Regions from separate parts of the Streptomyces sp. NPDC006134 genome, predicted to be linked through region 2. Evidence: riboswitches for the same ligand, from Rfam matches in the RefSeq annotation. Region 2 holds a riboswitch; each other region holds the start of a gene.

Region 1 (9,549 bases), on a different contig from region 2:
GACAACTCCTCCGGTGTCCTCGTCGAGCTGAAGTGCGAGACGGACTTCGTCGCCAAGGGTGACAAGTTCCAGGCCGTGGCCCAGGCCATCGCCGAGCACGTCGCCAAGACCTCCCCGGCCGACATCGAGGCGCTGCTCGGCTCCGAGATCGAGCCCGGCAAGACCGTCCAGGCGTTCGTGGACGAGGCCAACGCCAACCTCGGCGAGAAGATCGTCCTGGACCGCTTCGCGCAGTTCGCCGACGGTTTCGTCCTCGCCTACATGCACCGCACGATGCCCGACCTGCCCCCGCAGATCGGTGTCCTCGTCGAGCTGGATAAGCCGAACGCCGAGGTCGCCAAGGGCGTCGCCCAGCACATCGCCGCCTTCGCGCCGAAGTACCTCTCCAAGGAGGACGTCCCGGCCGAGGTCGTCGAGGCCGAGCGCCGCATCGCCGAGGAGACCACCCGCGCCGAGGGCAAGCCCGAGGCCGCCCTGCCGAAGATCGTCGAGGGTCGCCTCAACGGCTTCTTCAAGGACGCCACGCTGCTCGGCCAGCCGTACGCGCTGGACAACAAGAAGTCCGTCCAGAAGGTCCTGGACGAGGCCGGTGTCACCCTGAAGCGCTTCGCGCGCATCAAGGTCGGCATCTGAGTCCGCACCGCGACGGACACGCGACCCCGGTAGGGTCGACAGCAGTCGTCTGCGCGTTCGCGTAGGCCGATCCGCACACGCGGGCGGCGGACGACAGCAGATCTGACGAGGAGGCCATTGCCGCGCATGGGATGCGAACCACCCACCGGCAATGGCCTTCTTCGCATGTGCAACACGTAACAGAGGCGGGATCTCCATGACCACCAAGGCCGACAAGAGCGACGACGGCAAAGTACGCGGCCGGTTTCTGCTGAAGCTGTCCGGAGAGGCCTTCTCCGGCGGCGGCGGCCTGGGCGTCGACCCCGACGTGGTGCACGCCATCGCCCGCGAGATCGCGGCCGTCGTCCGGGACGGCGCGCAGATCGCGATCGTCATCGGCGGCGGCAACTTCTTCCGCGGCGCGGAGCTCCAGGTACGTGGCATGGACCGCGCCCGCTCCGACTACATGGGCATGCTCGGCACCGTCATGAACTGCCTCGCCCTCCAGGACTTCCTGGAGAAGGAAGGCGTCGACTGCCGCGTGCAGACCGCCATCACCATGGGCCAGGTCGCCGAGCCGTACATCCCGCTGCGCGCCGTGCGCCACCTGGAGAAGGGCCGCGTCGTCATCTTCGGTGCGGGCATGGGCATGCCGTACTTCTCCACCGACACCACCGCCGCCCAGCGCGCCCTGGAGATCGACGCCGAGGCACTGCTGATGGGCAAGAACGGCGTCGACGGGGTCTACGACTCCGACCCGAAGACCAACCCCGGCGCGGTCAAGTTCGACGCGCTCGGCTACGGCGAGGTCATCACCCGCGACCTGAAGGTCGCCGACGCCACCGCCATCACCCTCTGCCGCGACAACAGGCTCCCGATCGTGGTCTTCGAGCTCTTGAAGGAGGGCAATATCGCCCGCGCCGTCAAGGGTGAGAAGATCGGCACGCTGGTGGGCGACGAGGGCAGCCGGGACTGACCCCGGACCCGCCCCGGCCGGGGCCGCGCCTGTCCGCACCACCTGTACGAGGGACGGACGGGACGGAGCCGGGCCGGGGGATGGACAATGTCCTGCCGGTCGGGAACCGTGCAGGAAGAAGACGCGACGCAGCCGGCCGCCGCCCCCGCAAGGAACCGCAGCCGGGCCTACTCAAGACACGCAGGAGCAAGTGGTGATCGAAGAGACCCTCCTCGAGGCCGAGGAGAAGATGGAGAAGGCCGTCGTGGTCGCCAAGGAGGACTTCGCCGCGATCCGCACGGGCCGTGCGCACCCGGCGATGTTCAACAAGATCGTGGCCGACTACTACGGCGCGCCGACGCCGATCAACCAGCTGGCCTCGTTCTCCGTGCCCGAGCCGCGCATGGCCGTGGTGACGCCGTTCGACAAGAGCGCCCTGCGCAACATCGAGCAGGCGATCCGCGACTCCGACCTGGGCGTCAACCCGAGCAACGACGGCAACATCATCCGCGTGGTGTTCCCCGAGCTGACCGAGGAGCGCCGCCGCGAGTACATCAAGGTCGCCAAGAGCAAGGGCGAGGACGCCAAGGTCTCGATCCGCTCCGTGCGCCGCAAGGCCAAGGACGCCATCGACAAGCTGGTCAAGGACGGCGAGGTCGGCGAGGACGAGGGCCGCCGTGCGGAGAAGGAGCTCGACGACACCACCGCCAAGTACGTCGCCCAGGTGGACGAGCTCCTGAAGCACAAGGAAGCGGAGCTGCTCGAGGTCTGATGAACGACTCTTCCTGGGGGGCGCCGCCGCAAGCCGGGTACTGGGGGCCCACCGACCGGGGGCATGCCCAGGGGGCAGCCCCGGCGGGTCCCGCGTACGATGCGCACCAAGCGCAGCAGACTCGCCCCATGCCCATCGTGCCCGACGTACCCGAACACGGCGGAGACCAGGATGACGACCGGGGGGCCGCTCGGCTGAGCGGCCCCTTGTTCCGCGACGAGACGCCGCAGCCGCAGCCGGGACCGTACGGAACGCCGCAGCCGGGACCGTACGGGCCGCCGCGGACGGACCTGTACGACACGCCGCAGCCGCGGCCTCACGACACGCCGCAGGCACCGCCCTCGGGGGCCGTGCCGCAGAATCCGGAGCCCATGCCCGACGCCCCGCAGCCGGCACCCGCGCCGCAGAAGAAGAGCGCGGGGCGCGACCTGGGTGCCGCGATAGGGGTCGGGGTCGGGCTCGGAGCGGTGATCGTCGCGTCGCTGTTCATCGTCAAGGCCGTCTTCGTCGGCGTGATCGCCGTCGCCGTCGTGGTCGGCCTGTGGGAGCTGACCAAGCGGCTGGACGAGCGCAAGGGCATCAAGGCGCCCCTCGTCCCGCTCGCCGTCGGCGGTGCGGCCATGGTCGTCGCCGGTTACGTGCGCGGCCCCGAGGCCGCCTGGGTGGCGATGGCGCTGACCGCGCTGGCGGTGCTGGTCTGGCGCATGACGGAACCGCCCGAGAACTACCTGAAGGACGTCACGGCGGGCGTCTTCGCCGCCTTCTACGTGCCGTTCCTGGCCACGTTCGTCGCCCTGATGCTGACGGCGGACGACGGCCCCTTCCGCGTCCTGACGTTCCTGCTGCTGACGGTCGTCAGCGACACCGGCGCCTACGCCGTCGGCTGGCGCTTCGGCCGCAAGAAGCTCGCGCCCCGCATCAGCCCCGGCAAGACCCGCGAGGGCCTGCTCGGGGCCGTCGCGTTCGCGATGGCCGCGGGCGCGCTGTGCATGCAGTTCCTCATCGACGACGGCTCCTGGTGGCAGGGCCTGCTGCTCGGCCTCGCGGTCGCGGCCAGCGCCACGCTCGGCGACCTCGGAGAGTCGATGATCAAGCGGGACCTGGGCATCAAGGACATGGGGTCGCTGCTGCCGGGCCACGGCGGCATCATGGACCGCCTGGACTCGCTGCTGCCGACGGCTCCGGTGGTGTGGCTGCTGCTGGTGGCCTTCGTGGGGGCCGGCTGACCTGCGGATTCCTCGGTGCGGGGCCCGTCGTCCACAGGGCGGCGGGCCCCGCTTCGTATGTCTGCGACACTGGTAGAGCCATGCCTAAGCCCGGAGAACTCACTTTCGTCGCCCCGCGCGGAGCCAAGAAGCCGCCGCGGCACCTTGCCGACCTCACGCCCGCCGAGCGCAAGGAGGCCGTCGCCGCGATCGGCGAGAAGCCGTTTCGCGCCAAGCAGCTCTCGCAGCACTACTTCGCGCGGTACGCGCACGACCCGGAGCAGTGGACCGACATCCCGGCCGGCTCCCGCGGCAAGCTCCAGGAGGCGCTGCTGCCGGAGCTGATGACCGTGGTGCGGCACCTGTCGACCGACCAGGGCACCACGCGCAAGACGCTGTGGCGCCTGTTCGACGGGACGCTCGTGGAGTCCGTCCTCATGCGGTACCCGGACCGGGTGACCATGTGCATCAGCTCGCAGGCCGGGTGCGGCATGAACTGCCCGTTCTGCGCCACCGGGCAGGCCGGCCTGGACCGGAACCTGTCCACCGCGGAGATCGTGCACCAGATCGTGGACGGCATGCGGGCCCTCAGGGACGGCGAGGTGCCGGGCGGTCCGGCCCGGCTGTCCAACATCGTCTTCATGGGCATGGGCGAGCCGCTCGCCAACTACAACCGGGTCGTCGGGGCCATCCGCCGGCTCACCGACCCCGAGCCGGACGGGCTCGGGCTGTCGCAGCGCGGGATCACCGTCTCGACGGTGGGCCTGGTCCCGGCCATCCACCGCTTCGCCGACGAAGGCTTCAAGTGCCGCCTGGCGATCTCGCTGCACGCGCCCGACGACGAGCTGCGCGACACCCTCGTCCCCGTGAACACGCGGTGGAAGGTGCGCGAGGTGCTGGACGCCGGGTTCGAGTACGCCGCGAAGTCCGGGCGGCGGCTGTCCATCGAGTACGCGCTGATCCGGGACATCAACGACCAGGCGTGGCGCGGCGACCGGCTCGGGCGGCTGCTCAAGGGCAGGCCCGTGCACGTCAACCTCATCCCGCTCAACCCGACGCCGGGCTCGAAGTGGACCGCCTCGCGGCCCGAGGACGAGAAGGCGTTCGTGGAGGCGATCGCCGCCCACGGTGTGCCGGTGACCATCCGGGACACCCGTGGACAGGAGATCGACGGGGCGTGCGGACAGCTCGCCGCGAGCGAACGGTAATCTGACCGTCGTAAGAACAACTTCACACTCGTCCGTAAGAACATCTGCATATTCCGACAGGGGAGCGCCACAGCGCTGAGAGTGCGGCACCGGCCGCAGACCCTCCGAACCTGGCCCAGGTCATTCTGGGTAGGGAGATCGGTCACCACTCGAGCTGTTGCGCCCCGCCCGGGACACCCTCCGAGGGTCCCGGGCGGGGCCGCGTCTCTTCCTGGTCACCCAGGAGGACATCAGTGAGCATCACCAAGAAGGCCACCGTGCTGGCCGTCGGGCTCGGCCTGGTCACGCTGTCCGCGTGCGGGTCGTCCGGCGGCGGCGACGAGGCGTCCGGCGGCTCCAGGACCGTGACCCTGGTCAGCCACGACTCGTGGGCCGCGTCGAAGGACGTCATCGCCGCCTTCGAGAAGAGCTCCGGCTACAAAGTAAGGGTCCTGGAGGACGGCGACGCCGGGCAGGCCGTCAACAAGGCGATCCTGACCAAGGACAACCCGCAGGGCGACGTCTTCTTCGGCGTCGACAACACCCTGCTGTCGCGCGCGCTCGACAACGGGCTGTTCCAGCCGTACGAGCCGAAGGACGCGGACCGGGTGAAGCCGGAGTACCGGGCCGACCAGGACAAGCACCGGGTCACGGCCGTCGACACCGGCGACATCTGCGTCAACTACGACAAGAAGTGGTTCGACGAGCACGAGCTGACCCCGCCCGCCTCCTTCGACGACCTGGCCGAGCCGCGGTACAAGAACCTCCTGGTCACCGAGAACGCCGCCACCTCCTCGCCCGGCCTCGGCTTCCTCCTCGGCACCGCCGCCCGCTACGGGGACGACGGCTGGCAGGACTACTGGAAGAAGCTGAAGGCCAACGGCGTGAAGGTCGTCGGCGGCTGGGAGGAGGCCTACAACGAGGAGTTCTCCGGTTCCGCCGGCGGCAGGAAGGCCAAGGCCGACCGGCCGCTGGTCGTGTCGTACGCCTCCTCGCCGCCCGCCGAGGTGATCTACGCCGACCCCCGGCCGGACACCGCCCCCACGGGCATCGTCCCCGGCACCTGCTTCCGCCAGGTGGAGTACGCGGGGCTGCTGAGCGGCGCGAAGAACCCCGAGGGCGGCAAGGCGCTCCTGGACTTCCTGATCGGCAAGCGGTTCCAGGAGGACATGCCGCTGAACATGTTCGTCCACCCGGTGCGGGACGACGCGAAGGTGCCGGAGGAGTTCACGAAGTACGGGCCGCAGGCCGAGGACCCGCAGACCCTGGACCCGGACGAGATCGCCGAACACCGCGACGAGTGGGTCAAGACGTGGACCTCGCTCGTACTGAAGTGACCGAAGGAGCCGGACGCCGCCGGCGCGGGGGGAGCGCGGCGCGGCTCGGGCTCATGGCCGTGCCCGTCGCGTTCTTCGCCGTCTTCTTCGCCTACCCGGTCGTCGCGATCGTCGGGCGCGGGCTGAAGGACGGCGACGGCTGGCACCTCGGGCGGATCGGACAGGTGCTGGCGGACTCCGGCGTCCGGCACGTGCTGTGGTTCACCACCTGGCAGGCCCTGGCCTCCACCGCGCTGACGCTGCTGATCGCGCTGCCCGGCGCGTACGTCTTCGCCCGCCTGGACTTCCCCGGCAAGCAGGTGCTGCGGGCCGTGGTGACCGTCCCGTTCGTGCTGCCGACGGTCGTCGTCGGGACCGCCTTCCTCGCGCTGGCCGGACGGGGCGGGCTGCTGGACGAGCTGTGGGGCGTCCGGCTGGACACCACCGTGTGGGCGATCCTGCTCGCGCACGTCTTCTTCAACTACGCCGTCGTCGTCCGCACCGTCGGCGGACTGTGGGCGCAGCTCGACCCGCGGCAGGAGGAGGCCGCGCGGATGCTGGGCGCCTCGCGACCGGCCGCCTGGCGGACGGTCACCCTCCCGGCGCTGGCCCCCGCCGTGGCCGCCGCCGCGCTGATGGTGTTCCTGTTCACCTTCACCTCCTTCGGCATCGTCCAGATCCTCGGCGGGCCCGCCTTCGCCACCCTGGAGGTGGAGATCTACCGGCAGACCGCGGACGTCTTCGACCTGTCCACGGCCGCCGTGCTGACCATGATCCAGTTCGTCGCGGTCGGCGCGATCCTCGCCGTCCACGCCTGGTCCGTACGGCGGCGGGAGACCGCGCTGCGGCTGGTGGACGCCTCCCTGACGGCGCGCCGGCCGCGCGGGGCGGGACAGTGGGCGCTGCTGGCCGGTGTCCTCGCGACCGTCGCCGTGCTGCTGGTGCTGCCGCTCGCCGTGCTGGTCGAGCGGTCGCTGGACGCGCCCGGCTTCGGCTACTACCGGGCGCTGACCAGCGCGGACGGCGGCACCTTCCTGGTCCCGCCGATCGAGGCGATCGGCGCCTCCCTCCAGTACGCCGTCGCCGCCACCGCCCTCGCCGTGGTGATCGGCGGCCTCGCCGCGACCGCGCTCACCCGGCGGGACGCGGGCCGCCTGGTGCGCGGGTTCGACGCGCTGCTGATGCTGCCGCTCGGGGTGTCCGCGGTGACCGTCGGCTTCGGGTTCCTGATCGCGCTGGACGAACCCCCGCTGGACCTCAGGAGCTCGTGGATCCTGGTGCCGCTCGCGCAGGCGCTGGTCGGCGTCCCCTTCGTCGTACGGACCATGCTGCCGGTGCTGCGGGCGGTGGACGCCCGGCTGCGGGAGGCCGCCGCGGTGCTGGGCGCGTCGCCGTGGCGGGTGTGGCGGGAGGTCGACCTGCCGCTGGTGCGGCGGGCGCTGCTGGTCGCGGCCGGGTTCGCGTTCGCGGTGTCGCTGGGCGAGTTCGGGGCGACCGTGTTCATCGCGCGGCCCGACAACCCGACGCTGCCGGTCGCGGTGGCGCGGCTGCTGGGACGGCCGGGCGAGACGAACTACGGGCAGGCGATGGCCCTGTCGACGATTCTGATGGTGGTGTGCGCGGTGGCGCTGCTGGTGCTGGAGCGGCTGCGGACCGACCGGACCGGGGAGTTCTAGGGATGCTGCTCAGCCTTCGGGGCGCGACCGTCCGCTTCGGCGGACGGACCGTGCTGGACGCCGTCGACCTCGATGTCGCCGAACACGAGACGGTGTGCGTGCTCGGGCCGAGCGGCAGCGGCAAGTCGACGCTGCTGCGGGCCGTCGCCGGACTCCAGCCCCTGGACGGCGGGGCGGTGCTGCTCGGCGGGCGGGACCAGGCGGGCGTGCCCGCGCACCGGCGCGAGGTGGGACTGATGTTCCAGGACCACCAGCTCTTCCCGCAGCGGGACGTGGGCGGCAACGTCGCCTTCGGGCTGCGCATGCACGGCGTGCCGCGCGCCGAACGGCACGAGCGGGTACGGGAGTTGCTGGAGCTGGTCGGACTGCCGGGAGCCGCGCGCCGGGCGGTGGCCGCGCTGTCGGGCGGGGAGCAGCAGCGGGTGGCCCTCGCCCGCGCGCTGGCGCCCCGGCCGCGGCTGCTGATGCTGGACGAGCCGCTCGGGCAGCTCGACCGCTCCCTGCGGGAGCGGCTCGTCGTCGAACTGCGGGAACTGTTCGGCCGGCTGGGCACCACGGTGCTCGCGGTGACGCACGACCAGGGCGAGGCGTTCGCGCTCGCCGACCGGGTCGTGGTGATGCGGGACGGGCGGATCGCCCAGTCCGGGACGCCGCTCGACGTGTGGCAGCGGCCCGCGGACGCGTTCGTGGCCCGCTTCCTCGGCTTCGAGAACGTCGTCGGGGCGACCGTCGCCGGGCAGGCCGCGGACACGGCCTGGGGCAAGGTGCCGGTGCCGGAGGACGCCCCGCAGGGGGAGCGCACGCTGCTCGTACGGCCGGCCGGCGTGCGCCTGGTGCCCGCCGGGGAAGGGCTGCGCTGCACGGTCGCCGCCCGCACGTTCAAGGGCACCCATGTCGCCGTACACCTCCAGCCGCAGGACGCGCCGCGCCTGGAGGCGGCGTGCGCGCTGCGGACGGCGCCGGAGGTCGGGGACGAGGTCGGGGTGGAGTTCGACCCGGCCGACATCGTGGTGCTCGGCTGACCGGACCGTCGTAGGGTGCGGGGCATGACACTCCTCGCACACGACCGGTACTGCGACGAAATCGCCCACCAGGTACGGCAGTTCAGGGACGTGATCACCTCCGGAGCCGATCTGTCCGCGACCGTGCCGACCTGCCCGGACTGGACCCTGGAAGAGCTGGTACGGCATGTCGGCGGCGCCCTGCGCTGGGTGGAGCTGCTGGTGCGCACCCGGGCGCAGGAGGGCGTCCCCGTCGAGGAGGTGCCCGGGGGCGGCGGGCCGCAGGCCCGGGGGGACGCCGCCGCGCTGGACGCGTGGCTGGCCGAGTCCGGCGAGGCGGTCGTCGCCGCGCTGCGCCAGGCCGGGCCGGACGCGAAGGTGTGGTCGTGGGCCGGGATTCCCACCGCGGGGTTCTGGGCCCGCCGGGTGACCCACGAACTCGTCGTCCACCGGGCGGACGCCGCGCTGGCGGCCGGTCTTCCCGTGGCCGGTCTTCCCGGGGAAGGGCGCCCCGGGGAGGCGCTTCCTGAGGCGGGCCGTCCCTTCGAGGTCGGGCCCGAGGTGGCCGCCGACGCGCTCGACGAGTGGCTGGAGATCGTGCGGTTCGTGCAGCGGGTCCAGCCGGACGGCCCGGCGCGGGAGCTGCGCGGAACGGGGCGCAGCCTCCACCTCCACGCCACCGACACCGCTCCCGGGCTGAACGCCGAGTGGCTGATCGAGCTGACCGGGGACGGCGTCGACTGGCGCCGCGGCCACGAGAAGGCGACCGTCGCGCTCCGCGGGCCGCTCACCACCCTCCTGCTCGCCTTCTACCGCCGGCTGCCC
Region 2 (9,549 bases):
ACCTTTCACCTTCACCGAATTCGCCTACTTCGCCGAGATGGCGCGCGCCGCCACCTCCGCCGCGCTCGCCCGCGGCTACGCGCTCGTCATCCTGCCCGCGACCTCCCGCCACGACGTCTGGTCCAACGTCGCCCTGGACGGCACGGTCGTCATCGACCCCTCCGACCAGGACCCGGTCGTCAGCGAGCTGGTCCGCCAGGGTCTGCCGGTCGTCTCCGACGGCCGCCCGGCGGGCTCCCTCCCGGTCACCGCCTGGGTCGACAACGACCACGAGGCCGCCGTCCTCGACATCCTCGACCATCTGGCCGCCGCCGGCGCCCGCCGCATCGGCCTCCTCACCGGCACCACGACCGACACGTACACCCACCTGTCGACCACCGCGTACCTGCGCTGGTGCGAGCGCGTCGGCCAGGACCCCGTCTACGAGGCCTATCCGGCGCACGACCCCTGCGCGGGCGCGGTCGCCGCCGACCGGCTGCTCGCCCGCCCCGACCGCCCCGACGCCGTCTACGGTCTGTTCGACCCCAACGGCACCGATCTGCTCGCCGCCGCCCGCCGCTACGGCCTGCGCGTCCCCGACGACCTGCTGCTGGTCTGCTGCAGCGAGTCCACGGTGTACGCCAGTACCGAGCCGCCCATCACGACCCTGTCGCTGAAGCCGCGCCGCATCGGCACGGCGGTGGTACAGCTGCTCATCGACGCCATCGAGGGCGTCCATACGGAGCGGCCGGTCGAGCAGGTCATACCGACCGAGCTGATCGTGCGCACGTCGTCGCAGCGCCGCGCGCCGCGCACGACGGTCAGCCCGCCCCGGTCGTCCGAGGGGAAGTAGAAGGACGCCACGAGCCGCGCGGGCGGGCCCCAGGCCCTCTCCGCGCGGCGGGGTGGCACGGACAGCGCCCGGCGGGCAGGCGCGGAAGACACGGCACGCAGGGACGGAGAGCGGGGCGCGGCCGGTCACGGGACAGCCGAAGCCCGCCCCAATCGGGGCGAAAGCCGCAGCGAACCGGAGTCTTGCTCCGATTCACCACCCCGGGGTCATCACATGGCGCGACCCGCATTCCTATGATGGGCCCACGACACCGCGGGCCGCTGCGACCAGGCAGTCCGAAGCGGTGCAGATGCGGCGCGATGGTGGAGGGGTCGATGACTCAGGGGGCCGGTCAGGGACCCGAGGTGGAGCGGACGGCGACGTTGCGCGACTTCCGCGTGCCCGCATACGTCCACGAGACCGCTCCGTACCTCCACGGCACGCACCCGGGCGACGCCGTTCCGCCCCACGAGGATCCCCACCCCGACGGGTACACGCCCACCGAGCGCGACCTGCCGGTGATCAACCCCGGCGACACGCCGCAGGTGTCCGCCGACCCCGCGTCCGCCCCGGCCTCGCAGCCCGCGGCGGGCCCCGGTCCGCTGTACGTCGTCGGTGACGTGCACGGTTATCTCGACGAGCTGGTGGCCGCCCTGCAGGACAAGGGCCTCATCGACGCCGCCGGGCACTGGTGCGCCGGCACCGCCCGGCTGTGGTTCCTCGGCGACTTCACCGACCGCGGCCCGGACGGCATCGGCGTCATCGACCTCGTCATGCGGCTGTCCGCCGAGGCCGCCGCGGCCGGCGGCTACTGCAAGGCGCTCATGGGCAACCACGAGCTGCTGCTTCTCGGCGCCAAGCGGTTCGGCGACACGCCCGTCAACTCCGGCGCGGGCACCGCCACCTTCCAGGCGGCCTGGCTGCTCAACGGCGGCCAGAAGACCGACATGGACCGCCTCCAGGACCACCACCTGCAGTGGATGGCCCGTCTCGACGCCCTGGAGGAGGTCGACGGCCACCTGCTGGTCCACTCCGACACCACCGCCTACCTCGACTACGGCCGCTCCATCGAAGAGGTCAACGACACCGTCCACGAGACGCTCACCCGCAACGACGCGGACGAGGTGTGGGACCTGTTCCGCAAGTTCACCAAGCGGTTCTCCTTCCGTGACGAGGGCGGCGCCGACGCGGTCCGCTCTCTGCTGGACGTGTACGGCGGCACCCGCATCGTCCACGGGCACAGCCCCATCCCCTACCTGCTGGGCGAGGTCGGCTCCGAGGACGGCGAGGACGGCTCCGGCCCCGTGGTCGAAGGACCGCACGTGTACGCCGACGGGCTCGCCATCGCGATGGACGGCGGCGTGACGATGGCCGGGAAGCTGCTGGTCCAGCAACTCCCGCTCGACGACTGACCGTTCACCGGCAGACCTTTTTCCGACGGCGTCCGCGCAGGCCGGCACGGATTTTTCCGTGGAGGCCGGCCTCCATTTTCCGTAAACCCCCTGTCACCGTGTGCCGTCACCGCTCTACCATCGGCTTATCCGTAGCAGGCTCCCCTCCGTTTCTGCCCGACGGTTCGTCAGCATGCCGAGCCACAAGCCCTACGGAGCATCGGGGGATGCACATGAACAGCGTTCCGCAGCAGCTGTTGAGCGAGGACCGGCACGAGTACGAGCGGATCCTCGACGAGGCGCTGCGCCTGGCACCACACCGCCCGGAGCTGTCCGCCGCCGGACAGCGGCTCAACCTCGAACAACTGCGCGCGATGGCGCTCAGCGCCACCGCACTCATCACGGCCGCCGCCGCGACCGAGTACCAGCACTACGTCAAGGTCCGCGAAGAGCTCCGCCATCCGGCGACGCCGGTCCCCACGACGTCCGCCCGTGAATCCGGCTCCCCCGGCCCGGGAGCGCGGACGACGGGATTCGCCGCCACCGTGGAGGAGGCCGCCGAGACCGCAGGCGCGGGCGCCGTCGCCGTCGTCGCGGTGCTGGCGCCCGTGCTCGCCGGGACCGCCGCGGTGATCTTCCTGCTCGTGGGGTACGTCCTGCGCATGCTCGACCCGAAGCAGGCGTTCGCCCGGACGATGCTCACCACCGGGTGGGTGTTCGGCGCCGTCACCGCGGTCGCGATCCTCGTCGCCGCCGTCGGGCTGCTGGTCACCGCCCTGCGCAACCGCCCCTTCGCCGAAGCCGGGCCGTACCGGGAGACGAGCCGGGAGGTGGCCGAGGCCAGGGACGCCTGGCGTGACGCCCTGGTGGAGCGCGGCATCCTGCCGTTCCTGCGCGACGCCCTCGCCGATCCGGGCACGACGGGCACGCTGCCGCATACGGCACCGTCCGCGCCGGCCGGCCGTATGCCGGTCCTCGGCTACGACCGGCCCGGCTTCACCAGCCCCGACGACAGCCCGGCCACGGAGCACCGTCCTAGCTTCACGAGCCCGGACTACACCAGTCCGGACTTCGGCGGCCCGGAACACCGGCCGGAGTAGCCGAGAGGCCGGCACCAGCCCGCCCCAGGGGTCCGCGGGGGTGACCCCGTCGGGCGGGACCTGCCGGGCGGACGGGGCGGAGGACAGAGGGCGAGCCGGGCGGCCGGCCCCCTCGTCGCTCCGTCACTCCGCCCCGTGCCGGTGACGCGAGGTCAGTCCGCGATCGGCAGGTAGACGCGGTTGCCCGCGGCCGCGAACTCCTTCGCCTTCTGGGCCATGCCTTCCTCGATCTCGGCCTGGCTGTCGCCGTGCCGGCGGCGGATGTCCTGCGAGATCTTCATGCTGCAGAACTTCGGGCCGCACATCGAGCAGAAGTGGGCCGTCTTGGCGGGCTCGGCCGGCAGCGTCTCGTCGTGGAACTCCCGTGCCGTGTCCGGGTCGAGGGCCAGGTTGAACTGGTCCTCCCACCGGAACTCGAAGCGGGCGTCGGACAGCGCGTCGTCCCACTCCTGCGCGCCCGGGTGTCCCTTGGCGAGGTCGGCCGCGTGAGCAGCGATCTTGTAGGTGATGACGCCGGTCTTGACGTCGTCACGGTTGGGGAGGCCCAGGTGCTCCTTCGGCGTGACGTAGCAGAGCATGGCCGTGCCCCACCAGGCGATCATCGCGGCACCGATGCCGGAGGTGATGTGGTCGTACGCCGGGGCGATGTCCGTCGTCAGCGGGCCGAGCGTATAGAACGGGGCTTCATCGCAGATCTCCTGCTGAAGGTCGATGTTCTCCTTGATCTTGTGCATCGGGACGTGGCCCGGGCCCTCGATCATGGTCTGAACGTTGAAACGCTTCGCGATCCGGTTGAGTTCCCCGAGCGTCCGCAACTCCGCGAACTGCGCCTCGTCGTTGGCGTCCGCGATCGAGCCCGGCCTGAGGCCGTCACCGAGGGAGTACGTCACGTCGTAGGCGGCGAGGATCTCGCAGAGCTCCTCGAAGTTCTCGTACAGGAACGACTCCTTGTGGTGCGCCAGGCACCACGCCGCCATGATCGAGCCGCCGCGCGAGACGATTCCGGTCTTGCGGTTCGCCGTCAGCGGCACGTACGCCAGGCGCACACCCGCGTGGACCGTCATGTAGTCCACGCCCTGTTCGGCCTGTTCGATGACCGTGTCCTTGTAGATCTCCCAGGTCAGCTCCTCGGCCTTGCCGTCTACCTTCTCCAGGGCCTGGTAGAGCGGCACGGTGCCGATGGGGACGGGGGAGTTGCGCAGCACCCACTCGCGCGTGGTGTGGATGTTGCGCCCGGTGGACAGGTCCATGACCGTGTCGGCGCCCCAGCGGGTCGCCCAGGTCATCTTCTCGACCTCCTCCTCGATGGAGGAGGTCACGGCGGAGTTGCCGATGTTGGCGTTGACCTTCACCAGGAACCGCTTGCCGATGATCATCGGCTCGATCTCCGGGTGGTTGACGTTCGCGGGCAGAACCGCCCGCCCCGCGGCGATCTCCTCGCGGACCACCTCGGGTGACACGTTCTCCCGGATGGCCACATACTCCATCTCGGGCGTGATCTCACCCCGGCGCGCGTACGCGAGTTGTGTCACGGCCTGGCCGTCCCGTCCGCGCCGCGGCTGGCGCGGGCGTCCGGGGAAGACCGCGTCGAGGTTGCGCAGGCCGCCACGCGGTGACGTGTGCTTGATCCCGTCGTCCTCGGGACGGACGGGACGGCCCGCGTACTCCTCCGTGTCGCCGCGGGCGATGATCCAGTTCTCCCGCAGCGGCGGCAGGCCCCTGCGGACGTCCGTGTCCACGAGGGGATCGGTGTACGGGCCCGATGTGTCGTACAGCGTGACGGACTGCCCGTTGGTGAGGTGCACCTGACGGACCGGCACCCGCAGGTCGGGGCGTGAGCCCTCGATGTACGCCTTGTGCCAGCCGATGGACTTCCCGGCCTCCGTGGACTCCCCGTCGGCGGAGTTCTGCGTGGAGGCAGGCGTGCGTGCGTCCTTGATGGTCATGAGACCTACTCCCTACGCCGGCATTACCCGGTAACAGGTTCGGCGGTCGACGCAGCGGTGTCCGTCCGCCGACGTTCCGTGGGAAACATCACCCGACTTCGGTGACGTTTCATGTGAAACGTCGCTGGGACGGAGGTCAGCGCCCTCTCAGCCCGGTGCTCCGAGCTCCCGCGTGTACAAAGGTGCCTCCACGCTAGCGTCCCTTCGGGCGCGGTGACCAGAGGGCCCCCCGGGTTCTTGCGATGATCGGTCGGTGACCACGACGCAGCAGCCCTCCTATCCTCCACCCGATCCGTCCCACGGCCCCGGCGCCGGCAGCGGCCCCGGTGCGAGAGACGGACACGGCCACGGGTCCGGGGGCGGTCATGGGCACGGGTCCGGGGGCGGTCATGGGCACGGGCCCGGGGGCGGTCATGGGCACGGGCCCGGGGGCGGTCATGGGCACGGGCCCGGGGGCGGTCATGGGCACGGCCATGGGCATGGGCACAGCCATGGCCCGGCGACGCCGGTCTCCCGGCATCTGCGCAAGGTCATCGCGGCGGTCCTCATCCCGTTCGCCGCGGCGGTGCTTGTCGGGCTCGCGGTGCTGTGGCCGGGCGGTGCGCCGCCGCACGAACGCACCGGCGTCGGCTTCGACCGTCAGACGCAGCAGGCCACGGTCACCCGGGTGACCGAGGTGAGCTGCAAGGACGTCAACGCCTCGGCCGTCCCCCCGACCGGCGACACCTCCACCGCCGAGGGCTCCTCCGCGGTGCAGCAGGCGAACGGGACCTGCAAGAAGGCGACGATCCGGGTCGACACCGGCAAGGACAAGGGCCGCACGTTCACCGAGATCGTGCAGCCCGACCAGTCACGGCAACTGCACCAGGGCCAGGGGGTCGTGGTCGCCTACGAGCCCTCGGCGCCGAGGGACCTGCAGTACTCGGTCGCCGACATCAACCGGCGCATGCCGATGGCGCTGCTGGCCGGCATCTTCGCGCTCGCCGTCGTGGCCGTCGGGCGGCTGCGGGGCGTCATGGCGCTGGTCGCGCTGGCCATCAGCTTCCTGGTGCTGAACTTCTTCATCCTGCCCGCGATCCTGCAGGGCTCGAACCCGCTGCTCGTGGCGGTGGTGGGGTCGAGTGCGATCATGCTGATCGCCCTGTACCTGTGTCACGGGCTGTCGGCCCGTACGTCCGTGGCGGTGCTCGGCACCCTGATCTCGCTGCTGCTGATCGGTGTCCTGGGGTCGCTGTTCATCGGCTGGGCCGCGCTCTCCGGCAACACGGACGACAACACCGGTCTGATCCACGGTCTGTACCCGTCCATCGACATGAGCGGCCTGCTGCTGGCCGGGGTCATCATCGGCTCGCTCGGCGTCCTCGACGACGTGACGGTCACCCAGACGTCGGCGGTGTGGGAGCTGCACGAGGCCAATCCGTCGATGGGCTGGCGCGGGCTGTACCGCGCGGGCATCCGCATCGGCCGCGACCACATCGCGTCCGTCGTCAACACGCTCGTCCTCGCCTACGCGGGCGCGGCGCTGCCGCTGCTGCTGCTGTTCTCGATCGCGCAGAGCAGCGTGGGGACCGTCGCCAACAGCGAGCTCGTCGCGGAGGAGATCGTCCGCACTCTGGTCGGCTCCATCGGCCTGGTGGCGTCGGTGCCGGTCACCACGGCCCTGGCGGCCCTGGTGGTCTCGGCCGACCGCCCCGGGCGCGAAGCGTCGGCGCCGGGTACCGGCCCCGTCCCGGCTCGGGGGGGACGAGGCCGGCGCCGCAAGCGCTGACGCCGATCCGGCGAAGCGTTACGCCACCACCGTCGAGGCTGCCGTAACGCTTCAGCCGGCGCTCTGTTCCTCCGCCAGGATGCGGTCGAGCGCTTCGTCGAGGTGGGCGTCGAAGTCGGCGAGCGCGCCCTCCTGCCCCAGCGGCACCAGTTTGTCGGTGCGGTCGAGGAAGGCCACGAGCGGTGCCGACGAGGCACGGAACAGCGCCTGGTCGCTACCGACCTGAAGCCTGATCAGCACCTCGCCCAGCGCCTCCGGTTCCACGGGCGTGATGCGCACATCGCCCTCACCGCACGGGCGGCCCACTCCGTCGATCAGCAACTCACGTCCGAAGGCCCAGGTCACCGGGGCATCACCAGGCAGATGAAACGTCAGCCGCACGGCATAGGGATCACAGGCCTCGTAGCGCAGCTCCACCGGGATACGGAAAGAAAGCTCCTCGGACACGAGAAAGCTCATCATGACCTCTGCCTGTACGGACTCGCGCATCATGTACCCCGTCGTTCGCCGTCGACTGGCCGGGAATCAAACCTCTGACACTGCTGGCATCTTGCTGAACGTACACACCAGATCACAAGGAGTGAGTTTTCAGATACTGATAGAGATCGCCAGCGACCCCAGGCGGCGCCCCACCTCGTGCTGGAGCTGCTGCACGGCGGGCAGCAGCCGGTCGGCATGCTGCGCGGGCAGGGAGATGGCCATCGTCGCCGCCGTGGTGCCCAGGGTGATGGGGATCGCCGCGCAGACCGTCCCGAGCGCGTACTCCTGGCGTTCGACGACCGGTTCCATCCGCCGTGTGCGTTCCAGCCGTTTCAGCAGACTGTGGTCGTCACCCACCGTGTACGGCGTGACCGGCTGGACCGGGTAGCGGTCGAGATGGTCGCGGCGTGCTTCCTCGTCCAGCTGCGCCAGCAGGCACTGCCCGATGGCGTGCGCGTGCCCGGTCTCGCGGAAGTCGGCCCATTCCTCGACCGCCGGGTTCCCCGGGGTGTCGGAGACGCCCATGATGTGGATCTCGCCGTCCCGGTACATCGCGTAGTACACGGGAACGCCGATGGCGTCGCGCCAGCAGGCGAGCGCGTCGACGACGGTGCTGCGACGTTTCTGCCGGGCTCCGCCGGCAGCGAGCCGCTCGGCCGCCTCACCCAGGAAGAAGAGTCCGTTCTCGCGGCGCAGATAGCCCTCGTGGACGAGGGTGCGCAGCAGGTGGTACGCCGTGGGGAGCGCCAGGCCGGTCTCGCGGGCCAGCTGCTTGGCGGGGGCCCCGTGCGCGTGCTCGGCGACGCGCTCCAGCAGGCGCATCGCGCGCTGCACCGATCCGATGAGGGTCGCGGGGGAGGCACGGCCCGCGGAGGGCGGTGTCGCGCGGGGCGGTGACGTGCGGGGCGGTGACGTGCGGGGCGGTGCGGAGGCCGACTGGGACGGCACGGGGGAGGTGTGCGGTGGGGCGGATGGGGTGTCAGCCGTGGCCAAGGTCACTCCCGGAGCGCGAGGGGGTCCCGTGCGGGGAGACACGGGTGGAGGTGTACTCCGCTCGCGGGGTCTCCCCCGCGTGAGGTTTCCGGACTTTAACCGTCCGTTCCCGCCCGCAGACCGCCTGTCCGGGAAACCTCCCCCGCACGAGGGAACCGGTGATTCCTATTACCACTCACCGGTGTCCCACGAACCTCACCAGTCGCTGCGGGACGACGAACGCGCGGTGAACTTCCGCACGACGTAGACCAGTCCACCGACCAGCGCGACGAAGACCAGCACCTTGAAGAGCAGTCCGACCAGGAAACCGACCACGCTGGCTATCAGCCCGCCGAACACGACCAGGGCGATGACCGGCACCGCGACCCACTTCACCCACCACGGCAGTCCCGCGAAGATCTCTCGCATCGCCCTCGTCCTTACCTCTCCGCCCGTCGGTGTACCGGGCCGGCTTTCTCGGCTTTCTCGGATTGATCGGATTCCTAGGGACGCGGTGACCCGGTTCCCCGGGCGCCCTGCGTCCCGCCTGCCGGTGTCCCGGCCTCCCGGGGTGACCGGGACACCGGTCCGGCCATCTCCTGCTGTCCTGGAATCGATGCTAGGGCCGCGGAAGGCCCGGGCGGGGGCCTCGCATCCCTTGTCCTCCCCTGACCGGTCCCCTAGGGAACCCGGAGACGAGGGCCCCTGGAGACGGCGGCTCAGCTCTCGGGCGGGGAGAACACCACCAGCACCCGCAGGTCCTCGGTGATGTGGTGGAACTTGTGGGCGACCCCGGCCGGCACGTAGACCACGCTGCCGCGGGCGACCTGGGTGGTCTCCATGCCGACGGTGATCGAGGCGCGGCCGCTGACGACGAAGTACACCTCGTCCTGGTCGTGCGGCTTCTGCGGGTCGGGCTCGCCCGCGTCGAGGGCGTACAGGCCGACCGACATGTTCCGCTCCCGCAGGAACTGCAGGTACGCCCCGTCGTTGGCGGCGCGCTCCGCCTCCAGTTCGTCCAGCCGGAATGCCTTCATCGCCTCGTCCGCCCCTGTCTCACGTTCGGGTCCGTTCGCGTCTG
Region 3 (9,549 bases), on a different contig from region 2:
GGGAAGGAGGCGCAGTCACCGACGGCGTAGACGTCCGGTACGGAGGTGCGCAGGCGGTCGTCGGCCACGACCTCGCCGTGCGCGCCGAGCGTGACGCCCGAGCCGGCGAGCCAGGCGGTGGCGGGCCGGGCGCCGATGCCGACGACGACGGCGCCCGCGGGCAGCCGTGTCCCGTCGTCGAGGACCACCGCGCCGGGCTCGACGCGCTCCACGCGCGCGTGGGTGCGCAGTTCGGCGCCGGCCTCGGCGTACCAGGCCGTCATCGGCGCGGCCACCTCGGCGGGCAGCGCCCCGGCGAGCGGACGGCCGGCGGCCTCCACGACGGTCACCGCGCAGCCCGCCTCGCGCGCGGCCGTGGCGAACTCGGCGCCGATCCAGCCCGCGCCGACGACCACGACGTCGTGCTGCCGGGCGAGGACCGGGCGCAGCCGTTCGGCGTCGTCCAGGGTGCGCAGCAGATGCACGCCGGGAACGCCCTCGGCGCCCGGCAGCCGCACCGGTTCGGCGCCGGTGGCCAGGACGAGGACGTCGTACGGCACGGGCCCGGCGGAGGTGTCCAGGACGTGTGCCCCGGGGCGCAGGCCCAGGGCCTCGCAGCCCAGCCTCAGCTCGATGCCGAGCGCCTCGAAGTCGAGGTCGAAGGCGGAGCCCTCGGCCGTGCCGAGCAGGATCGCCTTGGACAGCGGAGGCCGGTCGTAGGGCTGGTGGGGTTCGGCGCCGATCAGCGTCACGGTGCCGGTGAAGCCCTGTTCTCGCAGGGCGGCGGCGGTCTGCACGCCCGCCATGCCGGCGCCCACCACGACCACGCGGCGCGGCGCGGACGCGCCCCTCTCCCCCGTCGTCTCCCCCGTCGTCTCCTCCGTTCGTCCCGGCTCTCCCGGGTTCTGCGTCTGCTCGCTCACCCGATCACCATAGACACCCGCGGCGGTCCGGGCGGCTGACGGGACATCAGCCGGCGCCGGTGCCCGCGTGCTCCGCGACCTGCTCCACCACGCTGGTCCCGCTGCCCGTCTGCGACTCCCACTCCCAGGACTCCTCCAGCCGCACCCGCCCGTCGGGCAGCTCCACGACCGCCGAGACGCAGTGCCCCGACGACGTGGTGCCGTCGGTCTTGAGCTGCACGTACCGGAAGTCGAGCCGGTCGCCCTCGCGCGTGCCGGTCAGGAAGCCGCGGACGACGTCGCCGCCCGCGTACTCGGCCCAGACCTCGCCGTCCTTCTCGTGGTAGGCGAACCGGGTGCGGGTGCCCACCTGGCCCGGCGCCTGATCGGCGACCGGGGCGAGGACGAGACCTTCGAGCGAACGGGCCATGGACGGAGGCTCCCTTACAGACACGCAGAACCAAGGGCTAGGGTGGCCAACGTAAAGCACTCGCGGGAGCCCGGACGCACCGGGCTGAGAGGGAGGCTGCGCGGCCTCCGACCGTACGAACCTGATCCGGGTCATGCCGGCGAAGGGAGGGGCTGGACGCCCATGTCACGTACGTCCGACACATCCGACGTCCTGGTCGTCGGGGGCGGGGTCATCGGCCTGGTCACGGCCTGGCGGGCGGCGCAGCGCGGGCTCGCCGCGGCCGTCGTGGACCCCGAGCCGGGCGGCGGGGCCGCCCGGGTGGCGGCCGGGATGCTGGCCGCCGTCACGGAACTGCACTACGGCGAGCAGACCCTGCTCGCCCTGAACGTCGCCTCGGCGCGCCGGTACCCGGAGTTCGCGGCCGAGCTCGCCGACGCCACCGGCCACGACCTCGGCTACCGCCGCTGCGGCACCCTCGCCGTCGCCCTGGACGCCGACGACCGCGCCCACCTGCGGGAGCTGCACGCCTTCCAGCTCCGGTCGGGCCTGGAGTCGGAGTGGCTGTCGGGGCGCGAGTGCCGGCGCCTGGAGCCGATGCTCGCGCCGGGCGTGCGCGGGGGGCTCAGGGTGGACGGCGACCACCAGATCGACCCCCGGCGCCTGGCCGCCGCGCTGGTGACCGCCTGCGAGCGGGCGGGCGTGGTCTTCCACCGCGCGTGGGCCGAGCGGCTCACCGTCGTCCGGGACCGGGCGACGGGCGTGGTCACGGCCGACGGCACGGCGCTTGAGGCCGGGCGGACGGTCCTGGCCGCGGGCAGCCTCAGCGGGCGGCTCGCGGGCGTCCCGGACGCCGTCCTGCCCCCCGTACGGCCCGTGAAGGGGCAGGTCGTGCGGCTGACGATGCCGGACGGGCAGCCGCCGCTGCTGAACCGGACGGTACGGGCCGTGGTGCGCGGCAACCCCCTCTACCTGGTGCCCCGGGAGAGCGGCGAGCTCGTCGTCGGAGCGACCAGCGAGGAGATGGGCTGGGACACGACGGTGACCGCGGGCGGCGTGTACGAGCTGCTGCGCGACGCCCACGAGCTGGTCCCCGGCATCACCGAGCTGCCGCTGGCGGAGACCCTCGCGGGCCTGCGCCCCGGCTCTCCGGACAACGCGCCGCTGCTCGGCCCGACCGCCCTGGAGGGCCTGCTGCTGGCCACCGGCCACCACCGCAACGGCGTGCTGCTCACCCCGGTCACCGGCGACGTCATGGCGCACGTCCTGGCCACCGGCGACCTCCCCGCCGAGGCCCGCCCCTTCACCCCCGCACGCTTCACCACCACCCCCGCACTCACGGAGCAGCCCGCATGAACGTCCTGGTCAACGGGGAGCCGCGCGAGGTGGCTCCCGGCACGGCCCTCGACGCCCTGGTGAGGACCCTCACCCAGGCGCCGTCCGGAGTGGCCGCCGCCCTGAACGAGACCGTCGTCCCGCGCGCGCAGTGGCCCGCCACGGCCCTGTCCGACGGCGACCGCGTCGAAGTCCTCACCGCCGTCCAAGGAGGCTGAACCCATGGCCGACGATCCCTTCGTCCTCGGCGGGACGACCTTCACCTCCCGCCTGATCATGGGCACGGGCGGGGCGCCCAGCCTCGACGTGCTGGAGCGGGCGCTGGTCGCCTCCGGCACGGAGCTGACGACGGTCGCGATGCGGCGCGTAAACCCCTCGGTGCACGGCTCGGTGCTGTCGGTGCTGGACAGGCTCGGCATCCGGGTGCTGCCGAACACGGCCGGCTGTTTCACGGCCGGCGAGGCGGTGCTGACCGCCCGCCTCGCGCGCGAGGCCCTCGGCACCGACCTGGTCAAGCTGGAGGTCATCGCCGACGAGCGCACCCTGCTGCCCGACCCCGTCGAGCTGCTGGAGGCGGCCGAGACACTGGTCGACGACGGGTTCACGGTGCTGCCGTACACCAACGACGACCCCGTGCTGGCGCGGAAGCTGGAGGACGTCGGCTGCGCGGCGATCATGCCGCTCGGGTCGCCGATCGGCTCCGGGCTCGGCATCCGCAACCCGCACAACTTCCAGCTGATCGTGGAGCACGCGCGCGTGCCGGTGATCCTGGACGCGGGTGCGGGCACGGCATCGGACGCGGCCCTGGCGATGGAGCTGGGGTGCGCGGGTGTGATGCTCGCCTCGGCCGTGACGCGGGCGCAGGAGCCGGTACTGATGGCGGAGGCGATGCGGCACGCGGTGGAGGCGGGCCGGCTGGCCCGGCGGGCGGGGCGCATCCCCCGGCGCCACTTCGCCGAGGCGTCCTCGCCGTCGGAGGGGCTGGCCCGGCTGGATCCGGAGCGGCCCGCATTCTAGGGCGGCGGCGGTCACCGGTGCGCCGCGGTGCGCCCGGCCGCCGCTGCGGCGGTGAGCGGTGTCGGCGGCGGCTCGTAGACTCGCCTGCGTGGACACGACCCTTCAGGACCCTCTGGTCGGGCAGGTGCTCGACGGCCGGTACCGCGTCGACGCGCGGATCGCGGTCGGCGGGATGGCCACGGTCTACCGGGCCGTGGACACCCGCCTGGACCGCGTGCTCGCGCTGAAGGTGATGCACCCGACGCTCGCGGCCGACGCCTCGTTCGTCGAGCGGTTCATCCGCGAGGCCAAGTCGGTGGCCCGGCTCGCCCACCCCAACGTCGTCCAGGTCTTCGACCAGGGCACCGACGGGGCGTACGTCTACCTGGCCATGGAGTACGTCTCCGGGTGCACCCTGCGCGACGTGCTGCGCGAGCGCGGGGCGCTCCAGCCGCGGGCCGCGCTGGACATCCTGGAGCCGGTGCTGGCCGCGCTGGGCGCCGCCCACCGCGCGGGGTTCGTGCACCGGGACATGAAGCCGGAGAACGTCCTCATAGGGGACGACGGCCGGGTCAAGGTGGCCGACTTCGGGCTGGTCCGCGCCGTGGACACGGTGACGAACACCACCGGGGCCGTCCTCGGCACCGTCTCCTACCTGGCGCCCGAACAGATCGAGCAGGGCACCGCCGACCCGCGGGTCGACGTGTACGCGTGCGGTGTCGTCCTGTACGAGATGCTGACCGGCGCCAAGCCGCACGACGGCGACTCCCCCGCCCAGGTGCTCTACCGGCACCTCCACGAGGACGTGCCGCCGCCGTCGGCCGCCGTGCCGGGGATGCCGTACGAGCTGGACGAGCTGGTCGCCTCCGCGACCGCCCGCACCCCGCAGGTCCGGCCGCACGACGCCGTCGCGCTGCTGGCGCTGACCCGCCGGGCGCGCGGGACGCTCACCGCCGAGCAGCTGGACGCGGTGCCGCCGCAGGCGCTGGCCGCGGAGCACGACAACGCCGAGGACCGCACCAGCGTGATCCCCCGCGCCCTGACCGTGCCCCGGCCGCTGCCCGTCGGCGAGGACGACGGGGACGCCGGGCCGGACGGGGCCGCGGCGGACGGGGTCCAGCGCACGAGCCGGCTGGAGCCCCCGCCCGCGACCGCGGCCCCGCGCCGCCGCCCCGCCGTCCGGCGCGGCCCCCTCGCGATCGTCGCCGCCGTGCTGCTCGTGCTCGGTGTCGGCACGGGCGTGTGGTACATCAACTCCGGCCAGTTCACCAAGGTGCCGCCGCTGCTGGAGAAGACCGAGGCGCAGGCCCGGGACCGGCTGGAGGAGGCCGGCCTGGAGGTCGGCACGGTCCGGCACGCCCACAGCGACACGGTCGAGCGCGGCGCGGTCATCGGCACCGATCCCGGGCCGGGCGCCCGCATCCGCGGCAACGACGCGGTGTCGCTCACCATCTCCGACGGACCCGCGTTCGTGGAACTGCCCGATCTGGCGGGTTACCGGCTGGACAAGGCCCGCTCCGTGCTCCGGCAGGAGGGCCTGGAGCCCGGCATGGTCACGCGCGCGTTCAGCGAGGACGTCCCCAAGGGCTTCGTGGTCTCCACCGACCCGGCGACGGGCACCCGGATGCGCGCGGGCGCGGCGGTCGCGCTCACCGTCAGCAAGGGCCGCCCGGTGGAGGTGCCGGACGTCACCGGCGAGGACCTGGACGACGCGAAGACCGCCCTGGAGGAGGCCGGCCTGAAGGTCCGGATCGCCACCGACCAGGTCACCTCCGAGCACGACAAGGGCCAGGTCGCCCGGCAGTCGCCCGGCGAGGGGCGCCGGGTGGCCGCGGGCGACACCGTGACGCTGACCCTGTCCAAGGGCCCGGAGATGGTCGAGGTCCCGGACGTGGTGGGCGACGGCGTCGACGACGCCCGGCGGAAGCTGGAGGCCGCCGGCTTCGAGGTCGAGGAGGACCGCGGCCTGCTCGGGCTGTTCGGCGACACCGTCAAGAGCCAGTCGGTGGAGGGCGGCGAGACGGCGCCCAAGGGATCGAGGATCACCCTCAAGATCCGCTGACCGGGGCGGCCCGGATCACGGGCGGGACCCGCCGGCCGGGGCGGCTCCGGGACCACGGACGAGGCCCGCCGGCCGGGACGGCTCCGGGACCACGGACGAGCTCCGCGGTCCGGAGCGCTCCGGACCCCGGATGGGAGCGCTCCGGGACCCCGGACGGGATCGGTCCGGGTCCGTGCCACCCTGAAGGGGTGAAGAGTGAACGCCCCGCCCCCTCCCCCTCGGTCTCCCCCGCCCGCGCCCGCAACCCCGTCGGCGCCCACGTCCCCGTCGCCGGAGGCCTGCACTCCGTGGGCCTGCCGTACGCCCGTGACCTGCGGGCGGAGGCCGTGCAGGTCTTCGTCGCCAACCCGCGCGGCTGGGCCACGCCGGCCGGCAATCCGCGGCAGGACGAGGAGTTCCGGGCGGCCTGCGCGGCGGAGTCGATCCCGGCGTACGTCCACGCGCCGTATCTGATCAACTTCGGTTCGCACACCGGGGCGACCGTGGAGCGGTCGGTGGAGTCGCTGCGGCACTCACTGCGGCGCGGCCGGGAGATCGGCGCGCTCGGCGTGGTCGTGCACACCGGGAGCGCGACCGGCGGGCGGGAGCGGTCCGTGGCGCTGCGGCAGGTGCGGGAGCACCTGCTGCCGCTGCTGGACGAGCTGACCCACGACGACGACCCGTTCCTGCTGCTGGAGTCGACGGCGGGGCAGGGCTCCTCGCTCTGCTCGCGCACCTGGGACTTCGGGCCGTACTTCGAGGCGCTGGACGCCCATCCGAAGCTGGGCGTCTGCCTGGACACCTGCCACATCTTCGCCGCCGGGCACGATCTGACCGGCCCGAGCGGGATGCACCAGACTCTCGATCTGCTGGTGGACACCGTCGGCGAGGGACGGCTGAAGCTGATCCATGCCAACGACTCCAAGGACGTGGCCGGCGCCCACAAGGACCGGCACGCGAACATCGGCGCCGGCCACATCGGCGAGGACCCGTTCCGCGCGCTGATGACGCACCCCGCCACCGCCGGCGTACCGCTGGTCATCGAGACGCCCGGCGGCAAGGAGGGGCACGCGGCGGACGTGGAGCGGCTGAAGAAGCTGCGCGACGGGTGAACCCCTGAGGCGGGAGGTCAGAGCTCGGGGCCGTCCCCGGGCTCCTCCTGGTAGGAGTAGCGCTGCTCCTTCCACGGGTCGCCGATGTTGTGGTAGCCGCGCTCCTCCCAGAAGCCGCGGCGGTCGGCGGTCATGTACTCCACGCCGCGGACCCACTTGGGGCCCTTCCAGGCGTACAGGTGCGGGACGATCAGCCGCAGCGGGAAGCCGTGCTCGGCGGTCAGCAGCTCGCCGTCCTTGTGGGTGGCGAAGAGCGTGCGCTCCGAGGCGAAGTCGGACAGGCGCAGGTTGGAGCTGAAGCCGTACTCCGCCCAGACCATCACATGGGTGACGGCGGGCGCGGGCGGGGCGGTCTCCAGGATCGTACGGGCCGGGATCCCGCCCCACTCGGCCCCGAGCATGCTGTACTTCGTGACGCAGTGCAGGTCGGCCACGACGGTGGTGTACGGCAGGGCCGTGAACTCCTCGTGGGTCCAGCAGTGCTTCTCCCCGTCGGCGGTGGCGCCGAAGACCCGGAACTCCCAGCGCTCGGGCCGGAACCTGGGGACCGGGCCGTAGTGCGTGACCGGCCAGCCGCGCTGCACCCGCTGCCCCGGCGGAAGCTCGGACCGTACCGCTTCTCCAGATCCACGCTCTCCAGATTCACGCTCCACCGGCTGACCCATGCCTCCATCCTGACAGACCGGGACCGATACACCCGACCCGGCCACCCACAAAAAGGACAACTCCCAATAAGCATGCCCTTACTTACTAAGTAAGCACTTACTGGACGATCTTCGGCGGCGGTGTCATCATGCGGCGGCAAGCTCCCCCGTTCTCTCGACGTGGAAGGAACCCCCGCCATGCAGGGCGACCCCGAGGTCATCGAGCTGCTCAACGAGCAGCTGACCGCCGAGCTCACCGCGATCAACCAGTACTTCCTGCACTCCAAGCTGCAGGACCACAAGGGGTGGACGAAGCTCGCGAAGTACACGCGCGACGAGTCCTTCGACGAGATGCGGCACGCCGAGGTCCTCACCGACCGGATCCTGCTCCTGGACGGCCTGCCCAACTACCAGCGGCTGTCCCACGTCCGGGTCGGCCAGTCGGTGACGGAGATGTTCCAGGCGGACCGGCAGATCGAGGCGGAGGCGATCGACCGGCTGCGGCACGGCGTGGAGGTGATGCGCACCAAGGGCGACATCACGTCCGCCAACATCTTCGAGGCGATCCTCGCCGACGAGGAGCACCACATCGACTACCTCGACACCCAGCTCGACCTGATCGAGAAGCTGGGCGAGTCGCTCTACCTGTCGACGGTCGTCGAGCAGAGCCAGCCGGACCCGTCCGGCCCCGGCACGGGCGGGTTCTCGACCCACTAGGACCCACTGGGGCCCGCGGACGGCCCCCTAGGCGGCGTCGGGCAGCTCCGCCGCCGTCGCAAGCCGCGCGAGGGCCGGCTCGCCCCGGTCGGCCAGCTCCCGGCGCGGGCAGGCGCCGCGGCCCAGCAGGGCCTGGATGCGCCGCACACAGCCGCCGCAGTCGGTGCCCGCCTTGCAGGCGGAGGCGATCTGCCGGGGGGTGCACGCCCCGGCCTCCGCGTGCTTCTTCACCTGTTCCTCGGTCACGCCGAAGCAGCTGCAGACGAACACGCGGTCCACCTCCCGACGGGATTCCTGGGTCGTGCCACCACCCGCTTCCCCGGTGAGGCAAACCTAACCTTACCCGTCGCGCAAGGGCGGCAAAAGCCGCGTGGGGCGCGGATCGTGTGATCCGCGCCCCACGCGGGACGCCGGGTGCCCGCAGGGGGCGGGGCCGTCACTGGTCCCGGTACATCTCCGCGACCAGGAACGCCAGGTCCAGCGACTGGCTGCGGTTCAGCCGCGGGTCGCAGGCGGTCTCGTAGCGCTGGTGCAGGTCGTCGACGAAGATCTCGTCGCCGCCGCCCACGCACTCGGTGACGTCGTCGCCGGTCAGCTCCACGTGGATGCCGCCCGGGTGGGTGCCGAGCGCCTTGTGGACCTCGAAGAAGCCCTTGACCTCGTCGAGCACGTCGTCGAAGCGGCGGGTCTTGTGGCCGGAGGCCGCCTCGAAGGTGTTGCCGTGCATCGGGTCGGTCACCCAGGCCACGGTGGCGCCGGAGGCGGTGACCTTCTCGACCAGCTCGGGGAGCTTGTCGCGGACCTTGTCCGCGCCCATGCGGACGATGAACGTCAGCCGGCCCGGCTCGCGCTCGGGGTCCAGGCGCTCGATGTACTGCAGCGCCTCCTCGGCCGTGGTCGTCGGGCCGAGCTTGATGCCGAGGGGGTTGCGGATCTTCGAGGCGAACTCGATGTGCGCGTGGTCGAGCTGGCGGGTGCGCTCACCGATCCACACCATGTGCGCCGAGACGTCGTACAGCTGCCCGGTGCGGGAGTCGACCCGGGTCAGCGCCGTCTCGTAGTCGAGCAGCAGCGCCTCGTGCGAGGAGAAGAACTCGACGGTCTTGAACTCCTCCGGGTCGGCCCCGCAGGCGTGCATGAAGTTCAGCGCGTTGTCGATCTCGCGGGCGAGCTGCTCGTAGCGCTGGCCGGACGGCGACGACTTCACGAAGTCCTGGTTCCAGGCGTGCACCTGGCGCAGGTCGGCGTAGCCGCCGGTGGTGAAGGCGCGCACCAGGTTCAGCGTGGAGGCCGAGGCGTGGTACATGCGCTTGAGCCGCTGGGGGTCCGGGATGCGGGACGCCTCGGTGAACTCGAAGCCGTTGACGGAGTCGCCCCGGTAGACGGGCAGGGTGACGCCGTCGCGGGTCTCGGT

The links. A riboswitch is a leader RNA that binds a small molecule or an ion and turns the genes downstream of it on or off. The one in region 2 is predicted to bind thiamine pyrophosphate.
Region 1: it holds a riboswitch for thiamine pyrophosphate, as region 2 does, so the genes downstream of both, ABZ340_RS08725 (thiamine ABC transporter substrate-binding protein) here and thiC (phosphomethylpyrimidine synthase ThiC) in region 2, are expected to answer to the same signal.
Region 3: it holds a riboswitch for thiamine pyrophosphate, as region 2 does, so the genes downstream of both, thiO (glycine oxidase ThiO) here and thiC (phosphomethylpyrimidine synthase ThiC) in region 2, are expected to answer to the same signal.

What each region holds. Positions count from the first base shown of each region.
Region 1 is NZ_JBEXTV010000009.1:159,410-168,958, forward strand. It holds gene tsf (translation elongation factor Ts) at 1-633, shown strand, start outside; gene pyrH (UMP kinase) at 830-1,588, shown strand; gene frr (ribosome recycling factor) at 1,782-2,339, shown strand; gene ABZ340_RS08715 (phosphatidate cytidylyltransferase) at 2,339-3,565, shown strand; gene rlmN (23S rRNA (adenine(2503)-C(2))-methyltransferase RlmN) at 3,646-4,752, shown strand; TPP riboswitch at 4,801-4,906, shown strand; gene ABZ340_RS08725 (thiamine ABC transporter substrate-binding protein) at 4,986-6,068, shown strand; gene ABZ340_RS08730 (iron ABC transporter permease) at 6,044-7,723, shown strand; gene ABZ340_RS08735 (ABC transporter ATP-binding protein) at 7,726-8,745, shown strand; gene ABZ340_RS08740 (maleylpyruvate isomerase family mycothiol-dependent enzyme) at 8,770-9,549, shown strand, end outside.
Region 2 is NZ_JBEXTV010000026.1:96,620-106,168, forward strand. It holds gene ABZ340_RS18955 (LacI family DNA-binding transcriptional regulator) at 1-832, shown strand, start outside; gene ABZ340_RS18960 (metallophosphoesterase) at 1,132-2,223, shown strand; gene ABZ340_RS18965 (hypothetical protein) at 2,430-3,302, shown strand; gene thiC (phosphomethylpyrimidine synthase ThiC) at 3,455-5,248, opposite strand; TPP riboswitch at 5,241-5,430, opposite strand; gene ABZ340_RS18975 (YibE/F family protein) at 5,502-7,016, shown strand; gene ABZ340_RS18980 (SsgA family sporulation/cell division regulator) at 7,068-7,505, opposite strand; gene ABZ340_RS18985 (IclR family transcriptional regulator C-terminal domain-containing protein) at 7,605-8,330, opposite strand; gene ABZ340_RS18990 (DUF5326 family protein) at 8,685-8,897, opposite strand; gene ABZ340_RS18995 (cupin domain-containing protein) at 9,188-9,505, opposite strand.
Region 3 is NZ_JBEXTV010000016.1:117,569-127,117, reverse strand. It holds gene ABZ340_RS13470 (FAD-dependent oxidoreductase) at 1-785, opposite strand, end outside; gene ABZ340_RS13465 (hypothetical protein) at 949-1,311, opposite strand; TPP riboswitch at 1,364-1,476, shown strand; gene thiO (glycine oxidase ThiO) at 1,474-2,646, shown strand; gene thiS (sulfur carrier protein ThiS) at 2,643-2,843, shown strand; gene ABZ340_RS13450 (thiazole synthase) at 2,848-3,642, shown strand; gene pknB (Stk1 family PASTA domain-containing Ser/Thr kinase) at 3,731-5,683, shown strand; gene ABZ340_RS13440 (deoxyribonuclease IV) at 5,872-6,774, shown strand; gene ABZ340_RS13435 (sulfite oxidase-like oxidoreductase) at 6,792-7,439, opposite strand; gene bfr (bacterioferritin) at 7,617-8,135, shown strand; gene ABZ340_RS13425 ((2Fe-2S)-binding protein) at 8,163-8,414, opposite strand; gene ABZ340_RS13420 (class II 3-deoxy-7-phosphoheptulonate synthase) at 8,572-9,549, opposite strand, start outside.